Regions from separate parts of the Enterobacter cloacae complex sp. ECNIH7 genome, predicted to be linked through region 4. Evidence: predicted binding sites of a transcription regulator. Region 4 holds the regulator's gene; each other region holds the start of a gene.

Region 1 (4,212 bases), 120 kb from region 4:
GCGGGTTTCCGTTCTCGTCCGCCACCCAAACTTCGTCGTCCGGGCACATCGGGCGGCCCTGGGTGTTGATGATGCGTTCCGGCGCGTCGTCGAGCGCGGTGTAGTTCACCAGCCCTTCCGCCATGCCGAACACCTGTTGAAGCTGGCAGCCGATTTCCGCCGGAATGCGCGCCGCGAGCGTGGCGGAGAGACGTGCGCCCCCCACCTGCAGCAGCCTGAGGGATTTAAGCTGCGCGCTTCCCGCGCCGTCGGCAATCGCCTGCAGCCAGAGGCTCACCGCCGGAGGAACCAGCGAGGTGACGTTAATCTGATGCCGTTCAATCAGCGGGAAGCAGAGCGTGGCGCTCGGATCGTTCGCCAGCACTACGCAGCCGCCCGCGGTGAAGACGCCTAACGATCCCGGCGAACTCATGGCGTAGTTATGCGCTGCGGGCAGCGCGTTCAGGTAACGCGTATCGGCGGTGATGCCGCAAATCTCGTTGCTGCGGCGAATGCTGTAGTCGTAATCGTTGTGCGTGCGCGGGATCAGCTTCGGCGTGCCGGTGCTACCGCCGGAAAGCTGGAAAAACGCCACTTCGTCGGCGGGCGTTGGGTTCGGGATGAAATTGTCCGCCGGACGCGCAATCGCCGCTTCCAGGGCGTGTTCGTCCTTATCGCCGCGCAGCAGCACGACGCGAACCGAGCGGTGCGCATCCACAAAGGTGTTAAGAAAATCATCGCCCGCAAACAGCCCGTGGTCGCGATCGGCAATCAGCGCGGCGGGTTTGATCTGCTCCGCGTAAGCGTTCAGCTCGCTGCGCTGATGGCTAAAGAGCGCGTTCACCGGCGCGACGCCGATTTGCAGCAGCGCGAAGAAAGTGATGTAGAACTCGGCCACGTTTCCGAGCTGCACCAGCGCCGTCTCGCCGCGCTGCAGCCCGCGCGCCTGAAGAGCGGACGCCAGATTGTTTACCGCCTGATTAAACGCGCGGTAGGTGATGTGCCGCTCGCCGTCGATAATCGCCACCGCATCGCTGTCCGCACGGTCCGTCAGGATGTGGGTCAGCGACAGATCCTGCCAGTAGCCTTTTTCACGGTAGCGGCGGGCGAATTCCTCAGGCCAGCGGGTAAAGGGAATAGTCATGAGCGTTCCTTAGTGCAGGCCAAACACGTTAAGCATGGTGGAGAGCTTCACGCCCGTCTCGCGCCACTCGCCCACCGGCGAGGAGGCCGGCACAATGCCCGCGCCGGCAAACAGGCGAACGGTGTTTTTATGCAGACGCGCGCAGCGGATGGTCACCACCCACTCGCCGTTGCCTTCGCTGTCGCACCAGCCGACGATGCCGCCGAACAGCTCGCGGTCGAACGGCTCCAGCTCGGCAATCAGCTCTTTTGCCGCCTGATGCGGGAAGCCGCTCAGGGCCGGGGTCGGGTGCAGCAGGCAGGCCAGCGTCAGGGCGTTTTCATTTTCACGCGCGTCACCTTCAACCGGCGTCGCCAGATGCCACAGCGTCGGCGTGGTGATGAGCTGCGGGGAAGACGGCATGCTCAGGTGGTGGCTGCGCGGTGCCAGAATGGCCTTCATCGCCTGGGTTACGAGATCGTGCTCGTGACGGTCTTTTTCGGAGGCGAGCAGCTTATTGCCCGCTTCGCGATCCAATACGTCGTCCGGCTGGCGGCGCGCAGAGCCTGCCAGCGGCAGCGAGCTAAAGTGCGCGCCCTCTTTACGCAGCAGCAGTTCGGGGCTGGCGCCGAGCAGCACGCCGCCGTCCTCCAGCGGCACGTGGAAGTTAAAGCTCGCCGGGTTCTGGGCGAGCAGCCGCTCCATCAGCGCACCGCTATCCATGTTTTTATCGGTGGCGATATCAATCAGGCGCGACAGCACTACCTTATTCACCTGCGGCGTGGCGGTGAGCGACGCGGCGCGCGCGACCATCTCTTCGAACACGGGCTGAGCGGGGATCTCGGTGCGCTGTTCCACCTTCAGCGCCTGCGCGCCGGAGAAATAGCGTGCGGACTGCTGACGCGCGGGACGGGAAAAGGTCTGCCAGCGCTGCGGAATAAACAGAGAAGATGGCTTGCGAGTATCGAACGGAATAGCCCCTACCATCACCGGGTGAGCGATGCCGCTGGCTTTCGCATTCCGGAAGGCCTGGGCTAATTTTTGCTGGAAGTGCCCCGCCGGATCGTCGCCGCAGACGGCGGGTTCAGAGAAGCGGGCAAAACAGCCTGAGGTTGTAAAACTGCGGTAAGGCGACATAAAGAAAAAGCTGTCTGATTGCAGCGTGGTCGCGGTGTGCTGAACTTCCTCAGCCAGGGACGTGTCCATATCATCCTCCTCAAAATGATAAAAGAAGCAATAATGATTATCATTTATATTTTCGTCGGCTAACCTAATCCCACATCGCTTCGCTGTCAACCGTCGGACAAATAACTTATGCGACAAAAGCTTGCATCCCTTCGCGGCAACCATGAAAATGAGAAGCATTATCTTCAAAAAAAACAGGATGTCGCGCTGTGAAATTCCCTGCCCTATTCCGTAATACCCTGCTTTTATCTGCACTTTTTGTTTTAGGACTTGCCTCAGCCGCTGCCGCCGACTGGCCGCGTCAGGTGACCGACAGCCGAGGCGTTCACACGCTTGAGAGCAAACCGACGCGCATTGTCTCCACCAGCGTGACCTTAACCGGCTCCCTGCTGGCGATTGACGCCCCGGTCGTCGCCAGCGGCGCCACCACGCCGAACAACCGCGTGGCGGATGCGCAGGGCTTTTTGCGCCAGTGGGGTGATATTGCGAAACAGCGCAAGGTTGCACGGCTGTACATCGGCGAGCCGAGCGCCGAAGCGGTCGCCGCGCAAATGCCGGATCTGATTTTGATCAGCGCTACCGGCGGGGATTCCGCGCTGGCGCTGTACGATCAGCTCTCCGCCATCGCCCCAACGCTTATCATCAACTACGACGACAAGAGCTGGCAGGAACTGCTGACCCAGCTGGGCACTATTACCGGGCAGGAAAAACAGGCCGCAGAGCGCATTGCCGCGTTTGATAAACAGCTCGCGCAGGTTAAAGAGCAGATGAAGCTGCCACCGCAGCCTGTCAACGCCATCGTCTATACCGCCGCCGCGCACAGCGCCAACCTGTGGACTGCGGAATCGGCGCAGGGCAAGCTGCTGCACCAGCTGGGCTTTACGCTGGCGGAGCTGCCCGCCGGACTGCACACCTCAAAAAGCCAGGGCAAACGCCACGACATCATTCAACTGGGCGGTGAAAATCTGGCGACGGGGCTGAACGGCAAAGGGCTGTTTGTGTTTGCCGGCGACCAGAAAGACGTGGATGCGATTTACGCCAACCCGCTGCTGGCGCATTTGCCGTCGGTGAAAAACAAACGGGTCTGGGCATTGGGAACGGAGACGTTCCGCCTGGATTATTACAGCGCGATGTTGGTGTTAGACAGATTGAATGCATTGTTTAAGTAGGCATTTCCCCTCCCTCTCCCTGTGGGAGAGGGCCGGGGTGAGGGCATCAGGCCGCCCCGTCGTTCAACACAACCTCCTGCCTGAACCGCCGCAACTCCACCAGCGCCACTAACAAAATCCCGCCAACCATCGCTAACGCAAACCCGCCGCAGCTCGCCGAGGCCGCCGGAGTCATCATCGCGCCCAGCCCGCCGAGGATCGCCGCGCCAATCGCATCACCCGTCACGTTCTGCGCCGTCCACAGGCCGTTAATGCGCCCGAGCATCCCTTCCGGCGTCTGGGTCTGGATCAGGGTGTACTGCAGCAGCGAGCTGATGGCGCTCAGCCAGCCGAAAATCACCAGACACAGCACCCCGAGAGCCCACACCGGCATCAGGCTGAAGAAGCCGATGGCGATAAACGAGGCCAGCGTGGCAAGCAGCATAATCAACCCCGGACGCGCGCTCTGCGCCAGGTTGCCGCTGGTCAGCGCCCCGCACGCCGCGCCGAGCGGAATGGCGGCGTACAGTAGACCAATCTCCGAGGCGCTCATCTGCCACGCTCCCGCTAATGCCGGGTAGAGCACGCGCACGGCGCTCGCCATGGTCAGCAGGCCGCCGAGCAGCGCAATCCCGCCAATCAGCGGGTTGCTGAACAGGAAACGAATCGCGACCATCAGCGATTTCAGCGGATGCTCGCGCGGCTGCGGCGGAGGCGGCAGCAGCGGCAGACGCAGCAGCGTCAGCGTGGTGATAAAGGTTCCCGCCGCCGCCAGCC
Region 2 (4,212 bases), 1.5 Mb from region 4:
AAGCACGATCCCGTGGCAAATCCGATGGCGGAACTGCTGTTCGCCCAGCTGGTGATGACCCTCAAACGTCATCGTTACGCGACCGATAACCCCTCCGCAACCGTCCAGGAAGCGCTGCTGGACAAGTTGATTGCCCGGCTTGCGGGCAGCCTGAACAAAAGTTTCGTTCTGGAAAAGTTTTGCGAGCAGGAGCAGTGCAGCGAGCGCGCGTTGCGCCAGCAGTTCCGCACCCAGACGGGGATGACGGTCAACCACTACCTGCGTCAGCTGCGCATCTGCCACGCCCAGTACCTGTTGCAGCATACCGAGCTGATGGTCAGTGAAGTGGCGATGCGCAGCGGATTTGAGGACAGTAATTACTTTTCGGTGGTGTTTAACCGCGAGGTGGGGATGACGCCGGTTCAGTGGCGTCATCGCAGTCGAAAGGCAGCGTAATCAGTTCGCCATGCCGAGGCCCACGATATTGGCCGCGATAATAATCACCACGCAGCCCAGGCTCAGCACGCCCACCGGACGACGCCCGGCGTTATTCCACTCCTTCAGTACCAGCCCAACCAGTCCGCCACACAGCACGTAGAAGCTCATGTGCAGCATCCAGCTTATGTAATCGTACTGCGGTGGAATGCTGGCGTGGCCCCAGGCGTAGAAAAAGAACTGCAGATACCACATGAGGCCGCCCAGCATCGATAGGAGCACATTGGTGATGATTAAGGATTTTGCCAGTGAGAAATCGGCTTTTACCGACAAATCCTTCACTTTTGCCAGACGAATGAAGCAGAAGCCGAGGTTTACCAACGCGCCGCCGCCCATGATCACCACGTAGCTTGGCAGCGCCACGTACAGCGGGTCGACGCCCAGCGCGGCGGCCGCTTCGTGCATGGGTTTTGCCGCGTTCATGGCGAACGACATGCCCGCCGAGAAGATGCCGCACATCACTGCCAGCAGCAGCCCCTTCTTCAGGTTAAAGTCTTCGGCTTTGATGCCCATCTTGCGCTCTTTCAACTGTCCCGCGCGGGTGACGATACCCACGCCTATCACCGCAACAAGCACGCCAAGCAGCGTCATTTGCCCGCCTTTGGTGTTGATCAACACGTCGACATTGCCGTTAAGAATGGGCGTCATCAGCGTGCCGACGATGAGCGTAATGCCAATTGCGATGCCAATACCCATCGACATCCCGAGGTAGCGCATGGTCAGGCCGTAATTGATGTTGCCGATGCCCCACATCGCCCCGAACAGAAACACTGGCAGGAGGGTGGAGGCACTGAAGGAAGTAAAGTAGCCCCAGAAATCCGGGAGCAGCATGGCGCTAATGGTCCACGGCAAAATCAGCCAGGACACGGTACCGCCAACTGACCACATGGTTTCCCACGACCACCCTTTCACCTTTTTAAACGGGGCATAGAAACAGGCTGCACTGGCCGCGCCTATCAAATGCCAGAAGATACCCATCGTAATCGCATGATTCATTTTTACGTCCTCATCGTTTTTATAGCCGGTGGCTTCCCCCCGGCTTGATGAGTGTAAAAATTAGGCAGTTCAGGAACCTTCAGACTGTTGCCGCAATTTAGTTTTGGATGGCAATCAGCACGTTAACCGGGTGAGCAGACTCACAATTTTGTGATAAGGCAAAAATCAAATAACCTTATAAAAACTACGGCATTGATAATCATTTTCAATATCATTTAATTAACTATAATGAACCAACTGCTTACGCGGCATTAACAGCTGTGCCGCCCGACAATAATGGAGAGGATTATGAGTTATACACTGCCATCCCTGCCGTATGCCTACGACGCACTGGAACCGCATTTCGACAAGCAGACGATGGAAATCCATCACACTAAACACCACCAGACCTATGTGAACAACGCGAACGCCGCGCTGGAAAGCCTGCCAGAGTTCGCTAACCTGTCTGCTGAAGAGCTGATCACCAAGCTGGACCAGCTGCCAGCGGACAAGAAAACCGTTCTGCGTAACAACGCTGGCGGCCACGCTAACCACAGCCTGTTCTGGAAAGGCCTGAAGACCGGTACCACCCTGCAGGGCGACCTGAAAGCGGCTATCGAGCGCGACTTCGGCTCCGTAGACAACTTCAAAGCAGAATTCGAAAAAGCCGCTGCAACCCGTTTCGGCTCTGGCTGGGCGTGGCTGGTTCTGAAAGGCGACAAGCTGGCGGTAGTGTCTACTGCTAACCAGGACTCCCCGCTGATGGGTGAAGCAATCTCTGGCGCATCCGGCTTCCCGATCCTGGGCCTGGACGTGTGGGAACACGCTTACTACCTGAAATTCCAGAACCGTCGCCCGGACTACATCAAAGCCTTCTGGGACGTGGTGAACTGGGACGAAGCAGCAGCGCGTTTCGCCGCTAAAAAATAAGGTTGCATTGACGCCTGTGAGAAGCGAGTCTTATGACTCGCTTTTTTTGTATCTGTATACCCGTCATACTTCAAGTTGCAGGTGCGTTGGCTGCGTTCGCTCACCCCAGTCACTTACCTGAGTAAGCTCCTGGGGATTCACTCTCTTGCCGCCTTCCTGCAACTCGAATTATTTAGGGCATAAAAGGAGCAGCGATGCATTATCCGGTGAATGTATTTACAGGCAAGGTAAGGGAGTACGACGGCAGCCGCCCGAGTGCCATCGCCAAAATTCAGGTCGACGGTGAGCTGACGTTAACCGACCTCGGGCTTGCGGGTGACGAGCAGGCCGAAAAGAAAATCCACGGCGGGCCCGATCGCGCGCTGTGCCACTACCCGCGCGAACACTACCAGCACTGGAAAACCGAATTCCCCGAGCAGGCGGACCTCTTCGTCGCCCCCGCGTTTGGCGAGAATCTCTCCACCGAAGGGCTCACCGAAAAGAACGTGTTTATCGGTGATATCTACCGCTGGGGCGATGCCCTGATTCAGGTGACGCAGCCGCGCTCGCCGTGCTTCAAGCTCAACTACCATTTCGGTATTCAGGATATGTCGGCCCAGCTGCAAAAAGCGGGTAAAACCGGCTGGCTGTATCGCGTGGTGCTGGCTGGGCAGGTTTCAGCGGACGCACCGCTTGAGCTGGCGTCGCGCCTGAGCGATGTGTCTGTTTATGACGCCTGCGCCATTGCCTGGCATATGCCGTTTGACGACGAACAGTATCACCGCCTGCTGTCGGCGGCGGGGCTATCGACCAGCTGGACGAGAACGATGCAGAAGCGGCGTTTAAGCAGCAAGATCGAAGATAATTCGCGGAGATTGTGGGGGAAATAGTCCTCCGCAGAAAGTAGGCCGGGTAAGGCGAAGCCGCCACCCGGCACTAACACCTACGAACGCTTATACAACGGTAGCCACAGCGTTAACCGTAGTCCACCCAGCGGACTGTCATCGGCTTTCACCCAGCCACGGTGCTGCTGCATGGCAGTTTCAACAATCGCCAGACCCAGTCCCGTACCACCTGATTCCCGGTCGCGCGCCTCATCGGTACGATAGAACGGACGGAAAATCTGCTCGCGGTCTTCCGGGCTGACGCCGGGACCGTCGTCATCGACAATGACGGTGATCCCGTCTTTATCCACCGAGAACGCCACCTCAATCTTCGTATGCGAGTAGCGCAGGGCGTTACGCACGATGTTCTCCAGCGCGCTTTCCAGCGTGTTGGGGTTACCGTACAGCGGCCACGGGCCCGGCGGGAAGTTGACGGTGAAGGATTTACCCATCTGTTCCGCTTCGAACGCCGCGTTGTCCAGCACCTCGTGCCAGAGGTGATTCGCTTTCACCGTTTCGCTGACCAGCGCGTTTTTCTGCTGATTGCGCGACATGACCAGCAGGTCGTTGATCATGCTGTCCAGGCGGTGCGCTTCTGTTTCAATACGCTCCAGCTCTTTGCTCTCACCGCTGCGGCGGCGCAGCAGCGCAGTGCCAAGCTGCAAGCGCGTAAGCGGGGTACGCAGCTCGTGCGAGATATCCGACAGCAGACGCTGCTGCGCTGTCATCATGAGATCGAGGGCGCTCACCATCTGGTTAAAACTGGTTCCGGCGGCAAGGAACTCCTGCGGACCTGCTTCCAACTCAGGGTGCTGTCGCAGGTTACCCTGCGCCACCTCATCGGCGGCATTCTTCAGCTTACGCGCCGGTTTTGCCAGGCTCCACGCCAGCCATAACAGCAGCGGCGAGCTGACCAGCATGGTGACAATCAGCAGCAGGAGAGGGCGGTCAAACAGCAGGTTGATAAAAT
Region 3 (4,212 bases), 2.3 Mb from region 4:
GCCGAGGGTGAAATAGATGCCCAGAAACTAAGTCAAATAATGGCCGAGAAAACCGAAGAAATTAATGAAGCGGGCAATGAAATTTGGCTTAATTTAATTACGCGCGAAAAAAACAACCCAATTTTTTATAGCCTGGGGGAAGATTAACGTGAAAGAAGTTAAAAACAACGACGTTTATTTGACTTTAGAAGATAAAAAAAGTGATGAATTTATCTTAAAGCAAAATCTCGACGCACTGAGAAACACAAAAAATGACGAGATGACGCGTATTACGCAAGACCTGGTATCGATCCCGGCGACGCTGGTTCGTCTGAAATGGCAGAATCGCCGTGAAATTTATCCGCTACAGGTCAAAGAAGAAATTTACGGTGCCGTGATGAACGTCATCATAGAGCAGCGGCCAGAACTGAAAGAGAAGCTTCTGGGACGTCTTGAGGCCAATTATCAATATCTGCTTGCCAGAGAAATCGCCACCCTGCGTCTGACGCGCAAGCTGTCCGACGGTGAGTACCGTACCTCAAACGTCACCTGCGTTGCGCTTGATGAGGACGCGCTGGCAACCCCCTCTACCGCACCGACGGATAGCAAAAACGCATAAACCGGCAGGCATAAAAAAAGCCGGCTTTCGCCAGCTTCTTTATCACTTCGAGGCCGCTTTCTCTTCGCCGACCAGTCCAATCTTCAGGTAACCCGCCTGATGCAGCGTGTCCATTACCTTCATCATGGTTTCATAATCAACGGTTTTATCCGCACGGAAGAAGACCGTGGTGTCTTTCTTACCGCCCGTAAGCTGCTCCAGCGCCGGGATGACCGAGTCGGCCGTCACCGGGTCATTCCCGAGGAACATGGATTTATCCGCCTTCACCGACAGGTAGATAGGCTTCTCCGGGCGGGGCTGGGGCTGGCTGGAAGAGGCAGGCAGATTGACCTTCACATCGACCGTCGCCAGCGGCGCAGCCACCATGAAGATAATCAGCAGAACCAGCATGACGTCGATAAACGGCGTCACGTTGATTTCATGCATTTCGCCGTTATCGTCCAGATTTTCGTTTAGACGCATCGCCATACTCTTAACCTGCGCGCAGTTTAGACGCCGCGTGCACCGGCTTAACCGAGCTGGCGTTCAGGTCGAGATCGCGGCTTTGCAGCAGCAGAACCTGCGCGGCAACGTCACCCAGCGTGGCTTTGTAGCTGCCAATCATACGCGCGAAGATGTTGTAGATGACCACCGCCGGGATAGCGGCAACCAGACCGATTGCCGTCGCCAACAGCGCTTCTGCGATACCCGGCGCCACGACCGCCAGGTTGGTGGTTTGGGTCTGCGCGATACCGATAAAGCTGTTCATGATGCCCCAGACCGTTCCGAAAAGACCGATAAACGGTGAGATCGCGCCGATGGTCGCCAGATAACCATTGCCGCGTCCCATGTGTCGGCCAACGGCCGCAACGCGACGCTCCAGGCGGAAACCGGTACGTTCTTTGATGCCTTCGTTATCTTCACTGCCAGCGGAGAGTTCCAGCTCGTTCTGTGCTTCATTCACTAACAGGGTGGTCAGGCTTTTCGCGTGAAAGGATGAGGTCATATCTGCAGCCTGATCCAGAGAGCGGGCTTCTGCCAGCTGCTGCTGTTCCCGCTTAAGGCGGCGCTTCTGAGAAAGCAGCTCGGCGCTCTTGCTGAAGAAAATAGCCCAGGTGACAACGGACGCCAGAATCAGGCCGATCATCACAATCTTAACCACGATGTCAGCATGCTGATACATGCCCCAAACGGAGAGATCCGTCTGCATCAAATTATTACCCACTCTGTATCTCCAGGACGCAAATCACAAAATCTGAGCGTAATAATATCAAAACGTCGCCGAATTGATAGTAGTTCTCATTAGTATTTGCATGGTGCCGTAATTTTCGCTCACTTTCCTTGCGCTTACGCAGTAAAAATTTCTTATGCGAATTTTTGCTAATATTTTCTGCTTATTCGATAAGCCTCGGGGTGCAGTTTTTTCCAATCGTGGTAGTCTGGACGTCCAGACGTATAAAAACAGGGTTAGCGAACATGACAAAGAAGCATCTTGATACCACGCTGGTACAGGCAGGACGCAGCAAAAAATATACGCAGGGATCGGTCAACAGCGTGATTCAACGAGCCTCCTCGCTGGTGTTTGATACCGTTGAGGAGAAAAAAATTGCCACGCGCAACCGCGCGAAAGGCGGGTTGTTTTATGGCCGTCGCGGCACGCTAACCCATTTTTCGCTGCAGGAGGCGATGTGCGAGCTGGAAGGCGGCGCGGGCTGCGCGCTGTTCCCGTGCGGGGCGGCGGCGGTCGCCAACACCATTCTGGCGTTTGTGGAACAGGGCGACCATATCCTGATGACCAACACCGCCTATGAACCCAGCCAGGACTTCTGTACCAAAATCCTCAGCAAGCTCGGCGTAACGACCGGCTGGTTCGACCCGCTGATTGGCGAAGGCATTGCCGAACTTATTCAGCCAAACACGCGCATTGTGTTCCTGGAATCTCCGGGATCGCTCACCATGGAAGTTCACGACGTGCCGGCTATCGTGAAGGCCGTGCGCAGCAAAGCCCCAGAGGCGATCGTGATGATCGACAACACCTGGGCGGCGGGCGTGCTGTTTAAAGCGCTGGAATTCGACATTGATATCTCGATTCAGGCGGCGACGAAATACCTGATAGGCCACTCTGACGGCATGATTGGCACCGCGGTTTCCAACGCGCGCTGCTGGGATCAGCTGCGTGAAAATGCCTACCTGATGGGCCAGATGGTGGATGCAGACACGGCCTACATGACCAGCCGCGGACTCCGCACGCTGGGCGTTCGCCTTCGTCAGCACCATGAAAGCAGCCTGAAGGTGGCCGAATGGCTGGCGCAGCATCCGCAGGTTGAGCGCGTGAATCATCCCGCGCTACCGGGCAGTAAAGGCCACGAATTTTGGCAGCGTGACTTTACGGGCTGCAGCGGTTTGTTCTCGTTCGTACTGAAAAAGCGGCTAAATAACGACGAGCTGGCGAGCTATCTGGATAATTTTACCCTCTTCAGCATGGCCTACTCCTGGGGCGGTTTTGAATCCCTGATCCTGCCTAATCAGCCGGAACAGGTTGCGGCTCTGCGTCCCGGCGGTGAAGTGGACTTCAGCGGTACCCTGATTCGACTGCATATCGGTTTAGAAAACGTTGACGATCTGATTGCCGATTTAGCAGCAGGGTTCGAGCGTATCGTGTAGAGTGCTGGCTGAAAATGTACTTTCTGGACGCTTTTGTGGACACGGCAATGAGAAAAGTCTGCATGAGTTGCGCCCGGGATCAAACCCGACGGGCGAATAAGGGAGTACAATAGCGCTATATCTGCTGTTCCACAGGAAAGTCCATGGCTGTTATTCAAGATATTATCGCGGCGCTCTGGCAACACGACTTTGCCGCGCTGGCGGATCCTCACGTCGTCGGTATCGTTTACCTCGTGATGTTCGCAACACTGTTTCTGGAAAATGGATTACTGCCAGCCTCGTTTTTACCCGGTGACAGCCTGCTTTTACTTGCCGGGGCATTAATCGGGAAAGGCGTCATGGACTTGGCTAAATTTGCCCAACGCGCCAAAAATGTAAAGTTAGCTTTAAATTCTAAAATCACTCACTTGAATTCTCGTTCTCAATCAGCGCTTGCTTCCAATATTCTGGTTCAGCATATCGAGCAACCAATGCATCGATATCTATTTTTGAGGTTGATGGACTAAACTCAAAATTGCCATACATATTGATGTGCTGCCATGCAACGGGCGAAATACTGTGAAGCTGAGCCAGTGCATTTTGATCTCCTACTGTTTGCTTCTGTTCATAGACACGAGATAGCAGCACTGTGTTGTAGTAAATGACCGCGTTGGTGATGAGCCGAGAGCATTCATTCCATATTTGCTGCTCCTCTTCTGTTTTTACTCTGAATTTTCCACCGTTAACAAATGCAACTGCTCGTCTAAGACGATGATAGGCTTCGCCACGATTTAATGCTTTTTGTACACATTGACGTAAGCCAACATCGTCGACAAAGTCGAGAATGTATAGCGTTCGGCATATGTTTTCCAACTCCCATAATGCTTTCTTGGTCTGATTCTGACGCGAATAGCTCGAGAGTTTGCGAACAATCGTGGCTTGAGTAACATCTTTTTGAGCTAGCGATGCCATGATCCGTTGAATATTGGGCC
Region 4 (4,212 bases):
GTCAAACCAGGTTGGCAGCAAAAGTCAGATTAAACTGGAACCTTGCAGCCGGGCGGCAGAATGGTCAACATGATACCCTAACCTGACATACGTAAAAAAAGAACTTTGCCATGAAATTGAATACCCGAGCGCAAACTGCACAATCGCCGAACAATAATTCTCCCATCGTACTGGTTCACGGGCTTTTTGGTAGTCTGGATAACCTGGGCGTGCTGGCGCGCGATCTGGTTACCGACCACGATATTTTACAGGTCGATATGCGCAATCATGGTCTTTCCGGGCGTTCCGACGAGATGACCTACGCGGCGATGGCGCAGGATCTGCTGGATACGCTGGATGCCCACGACCTGCAAAAGGTGACCCTCATCGGGCATTCAATGGGTGGCAAAGCGGTGATGGCCCTGACGGCACTGGCCCCGGACCGTATTAGCGGCCTGGTGGTGATTGACGTCGCGCCCGTGGATTATGACGTTCGCCGTCACGACGAGATTTTTGCCGCTATTAATGCGGTCACAGAAGCGGGTGTCGCGACGCGCCAACAGGCGGCTGCCGTAATGCGTGAGCATCTTAATGAAGAAGGCGTCGTTCAGTTTCTGCTGAAGTCGTTTGTTGACGGGCAATGGCGTTTTAACGTGCCGGTGCTCTGGGACCAGTACAATAACATCGTCGGCTGGGAAACCGTCCCCGCCTGGCCATACCCCACTCTCTTTATTCGCGGCGGCAACTCGCCTTACGTTACCGACGCGTACCGCGACACGCTGCTGGCCCAATTCCCGCAGGCTCGCGCCCACGTGATTGCCGGTGCCGGGCACTGGGTGCATGCGGAAAAACCGGATGCTGTGCTGCGCGCCATTCGCCGCTATCTCGCTGATACTGCAAATTGATTAAAAAGAAAGCGACTGGAAGGCTGCAGGCGTCCAGTCGTTGGCGTGCCGTTTTTGGTGATGTATGATGGCGCGCTTATCGCCCGGGCATTAGCAGGGCGGCGTGTTTCCCCCGAAGTCTCAGAATCATGGCCAAAGAACAAACGGACCGTACGACACTAGATCTGTTCGCGAATGAGCGTCGCCCGGGACGACCCAAGACGAATCCGCTTTCGCGCGATGAACAGCTGCGTATCAATAAACGCAACCAGCTTAAACGCGATAAAAATCGTGGGCTTAAGCGTGTCGAACTGAAGCTCAACGCCGACGCGGTCGATGCACTTAATGAGCTGGCCGAGGCCCGAAATATCAGCCGTAGCGAGCTCATTGAAGAGATGCTGATCGCCCAGCTTGAGACGTTGCGCGGCCAGGCATAAGTCTGAAAATTCCCTTAATTACCCTTTTCATGTAGCACAGAGTGCAGTCCTGCGCGATAGCTGTTTCCGCAGGGTTGCCAGTTCTGCTATTATTGCCCTTATCCGTGGCCAAATTGCGCCACCATACTATTAAGTTTCAAGAGGTTATTTTACTCATGGCAATCATCGGCATTTTCTTTGGCAGTGATACCGGCAATACCGAAAATATCGCGAAAAACATTCAAAAACAGCTCGGTAAAGACGTTGCTGATGTGCATGACATCGCCAAGAGCAGCAAAGAAGATCTCGAAGGCTATGACATTCTGCTGCTGGGCATTCCAACCTGGTACTACGGTGAAGCCCAGTGCGACTGGGATGATTTTTTCCCGACGCTGGAAGAAGTGGACTTCAACGGTAAGCTGGTCGCCCTTTTTGGCTGTGGCGATCAGGAAGACTACGCCGAATACTTCTGTGACGCGCTGGGCACCATCCGCGATATCATTGAGCCGAACGGCGCGGTTATCGTAGGTCACTGGCCGACCGCCGGTTACCACTTCGAAGCGTCTAAAGGCCTGGCCGATGACGATCATTTCGTGGGTCTGGCCATCGACGAAGACCGTCAGCCAGAGCTGACCGCAGAGCGTGTTGAGAAGTGGGTTAAGCAGATCCGCGAGGAACTGCACCTGGATGATATTCTGAACGCCTGATTTTATCGCGGCGCAACTGCGGTTGCGCCCATGCCCCAGGTCAAACCGATTAAATTAATCGCTACAATCTTTTAACTTTTTCGCCCAGACCTGTACAATGTCTCCCTGATAAAACGTGGTTTTCCATTGAGCAAGTTTGTTGGTGATACCACGTTTTTATAAGCATATTTTGCCTGAGACTTGCAGTTTTCATTTAGCCATGGCAGTTCTATAATGAGACGCATTATCCCGGGTGCATTTTCTGTCACTTCCTACAGAAGTGAATCGTTTAGCAACAGGACAGATTCCGCATGACTGACAACAATACCGCATTAAAGAAGGCTGGCCTGAAAGTTACGCTTCCTCGGTTAAAAATCCTTGAAGTGCTTCAGGGTCCAGACAATCACCATGTCAGTGCGGAAGACCTCTATAAACGTCTTATCGACATGGGTGAAGAGATCGGGCTGGCTACCGTCTATCGCGTGCTGAACCAGTTTGATGACGCGGGCATTGTTACCCGTCATAATTTCGAAGGCGGTAAATCTGTTTTCGAACTGACCCAGCAGCAGCACCACGATCACCTGATCTGCCTCGATTGCGGCAAGGTCATTGAATTCAGCGATGATTCCATTGAATCACGCCAGCGTGAAATCGCGGCGCGTCATGGCATCCGCCTGACGAACCACAGCCTGTATCTTTACGGTCACTGCGCTGAAGGCGACTGCCGCGAAGACGACCACGCGCACGACGCGAAATAATCAGTATTCATACTCTGAGCCAGCCGCAAGGTTGGCTTTTTTTTTGCCTGAAAAAGCCCGGTGGCGCTGCGCTTACCGGGCCCACGGGCTATGACACCTTTGTAGGCCCGGCAAGCGCAGCGCCACCGGGCGTAAAGCACTTATTTATTGTTATTGCGTATCTCGTTCCAGATCTTATCGCAACGCTTCGCCACTTCCTGATCGTTACCGGTTTTACGCGCCTGGATACAGGCCTGGTAATCCATCACGCGGACGTTCTCCTGCGTCGCGAACTGCTCATGCGCTTTCTCTTTCTTCAGCACGTTCAGCACGCTCTGACAGGCTTGAATTTTCTCCGGCGATCCTTCCGCAGTATTTATGCAGGCGCTATACGCCTCCTTCAGACGGGAGTCCTCTTTCGGCGCCTGATTCTGAGCACACGCCACCAGCCCTGATGCCAGCAACGCGACGATTACGATTTTTTTCATCATGTGCAGTCTCCATACCGGCGGGACTCAGCCCGCCGGTGCGTTCATCAGAAGATGGTGAATGGGGCAATAACCATGAATTTCACGTCACGTTCATCCTGGAAGATGTTGCCGTAACCGCCCGCATAGCTCGGGATATCGGAGTGGTTGTCATACTGAGTGAAGTGCAGTTTGAACATCGTGCCTTTCGCGCGGCCATCCTGCAGGGTATAGATAGCATCGAGGCTGTAGGAAGACTCTTTCAGGCGATAGTTAGGATCGTAGTATGCGTCCGGCGTGGCCATATCGGCAGGTTTTGCGTCCCAGGCGTAAGCGTAAGAGGCACCCACGGCCCAGCCCGGCAGATTCCAGTTTTTCAGGTCATACATTGCGCCAAAGAAGACCGCTTTCTCGCCGTCGGCGTTGAAGTCAGAGCGGTTATCCCACCAGATATCAAGACGACCGTTGGAGGAGGCGTAGGTCGGGGTCATACGCTGCAGGAAGTAGCCCTGCTGCCCTTCCGCCTTCACCCATGTGCCTTCCAGACGTAAATCAACCTGACCGACCTTGTAGCCGAAGGTTAACGCCTGCAGCCACGCGGTGCCGTCATAAATGTCGTTGACGCCACCGTTGCTGACCTTGTCGCGCGTACCGTAGAACTGGTAGCTGGTGCTCAGCGGGCTACCCGCGACATCGAATTTATAGCTGGCCTTGGCAAAATACTGATCGACATAGCCTTGTGCCTGACCGAATGCCGCTTCAAGCACCAGATCGTTTTTGAAGTCGTACTTCGCGCCCAGCGAGTGCAGGTAATCGACTTTGGTTTTTTTATCGTTCTGGTAGAACTTGTCCATTTCAATGTGCCACGGCGCTTTGTACTCGTTGGTCCACATATAGGAGAAGCTCAACGCCCCCGCGTCACCGTAGTCAAAATTCGCCCCGGCTTCCGCACCCTGATAGGTACCCGGCATAAAGCTCCAGTGCGGCGCTAACAGAGTCTGACCGGTTGGCTGAATATAACCACCGCGCGCCCAAACCGGACC

Evidence for each region. The regulator Fur, encoded in region 4, represses iron uptake genes when iron is present. The targets are predictions, from matches to a motif close to ATAATAATGAGAACNACTATCAA.
Region 1: a site for Fur is predicted at 2,451-2,473, ahead of fepB (Fe2+-enterobactin ABC transporter substrate-binding protein). Genes of this name have one in related genera too.
Region 2: a site for Fur is predicted at 1,663-1,685, ahead of sodA (superoxide dismutase [Mn]). Genes of this name have one in related genera too.
Region 3: a site for Fur is predicted at 1,864-1,886, ahead of exbB (tol-pal system-associated acyl-CoA thioesterase). Genes of this name have one in related genera too.

What each region holds. Positions count from the first base shown of each region.
Region 1 covers NZ_CP017990.1:1,337,854-1,342,065, reverse strand. Annotated here, with positions in the region: gene entE ((2,3-dihydroxybenzoyl)adenylate synthase EntE) at 1-1,123, opposite strand, end outside; gene entC (isochorismate synthase EntC) at 1,133-2,308, opposite strand; gene fepB (Fe2+-enterobactin ABC transporter substrate-binding protein) at 2,497-3,456, shown strand; gene entS (enterobactin transporter EntS) at 3,503-4,212, opposite strand, start outside.
Region 2 covers NZ_CP017990.1:5,082,041-5,086,252, reverse strand. Annotated here, with positions in the region: gene rhaR (HTH-type transcriptional activator RhaR) at 1-435, shown strand, start outside; gene rhaT (L-rhamnose/proton symporter RhaT) at 436-1,470, opposite strand; gene sodA (superoxide dismutase [Mn]) at 1,759-2,379, shown strand; gene yiiM (6-hydroxyaminopurine reductase) at 2,574-3,248, shown strand; gene cpxA (envelope stress sensor histidine kinase CpxA) at 3,302-4,212, opposite strand, start outside.
Region 3 covers NZ_CP017990.1:4,298,911-4,303,122, forward strand. Annotated here, with positions in the region: gene WM95_RS21280 (hypothetical protein) at 1-147, shown strand, start outside; gene WM95_RS21285 (hypothetical protein) at 149-598, shown strand; gene exbD (TonB system transport protein ExbD) at 641-1,066, opposite strand; gene exbB (tol-pal system-associated acyl-CoA thioesterase) at 1,071-1,802, opposite strand; gene metC (cystathionine beta-lyase) at 2,054-3,241, shown strand; partial or broken gene WM95_RS21310 (DedA family protein) at 3,385-3,585, shown strand; gene WM95_RS21315 (Tn3 family transposase) at 3,641-4,212, opposite strand, start outside.
Region 4 covers NZ_CP017990.1:1,453,778-1,457,989, reverse strand. Annotated here, with positions in the region: gene ybfF (esterase) at 111-884, shown strand; gene ybfE (LexA regulated protein) at 1,013-1,300, shown strand; gene fldA (flavodoxin FldA) at 1,456-1,986, shown strand; gene fur (ferric iron uptake transcriptional regulator) at 2,277-2,723, shown strand; gene chiQ (ChiQ/YbfN family lipoprotein) at 2,864-3,190, opposite strand; gene chiP (chitoporin ChiP) at 3,238-4,212, opposite strand, start outside.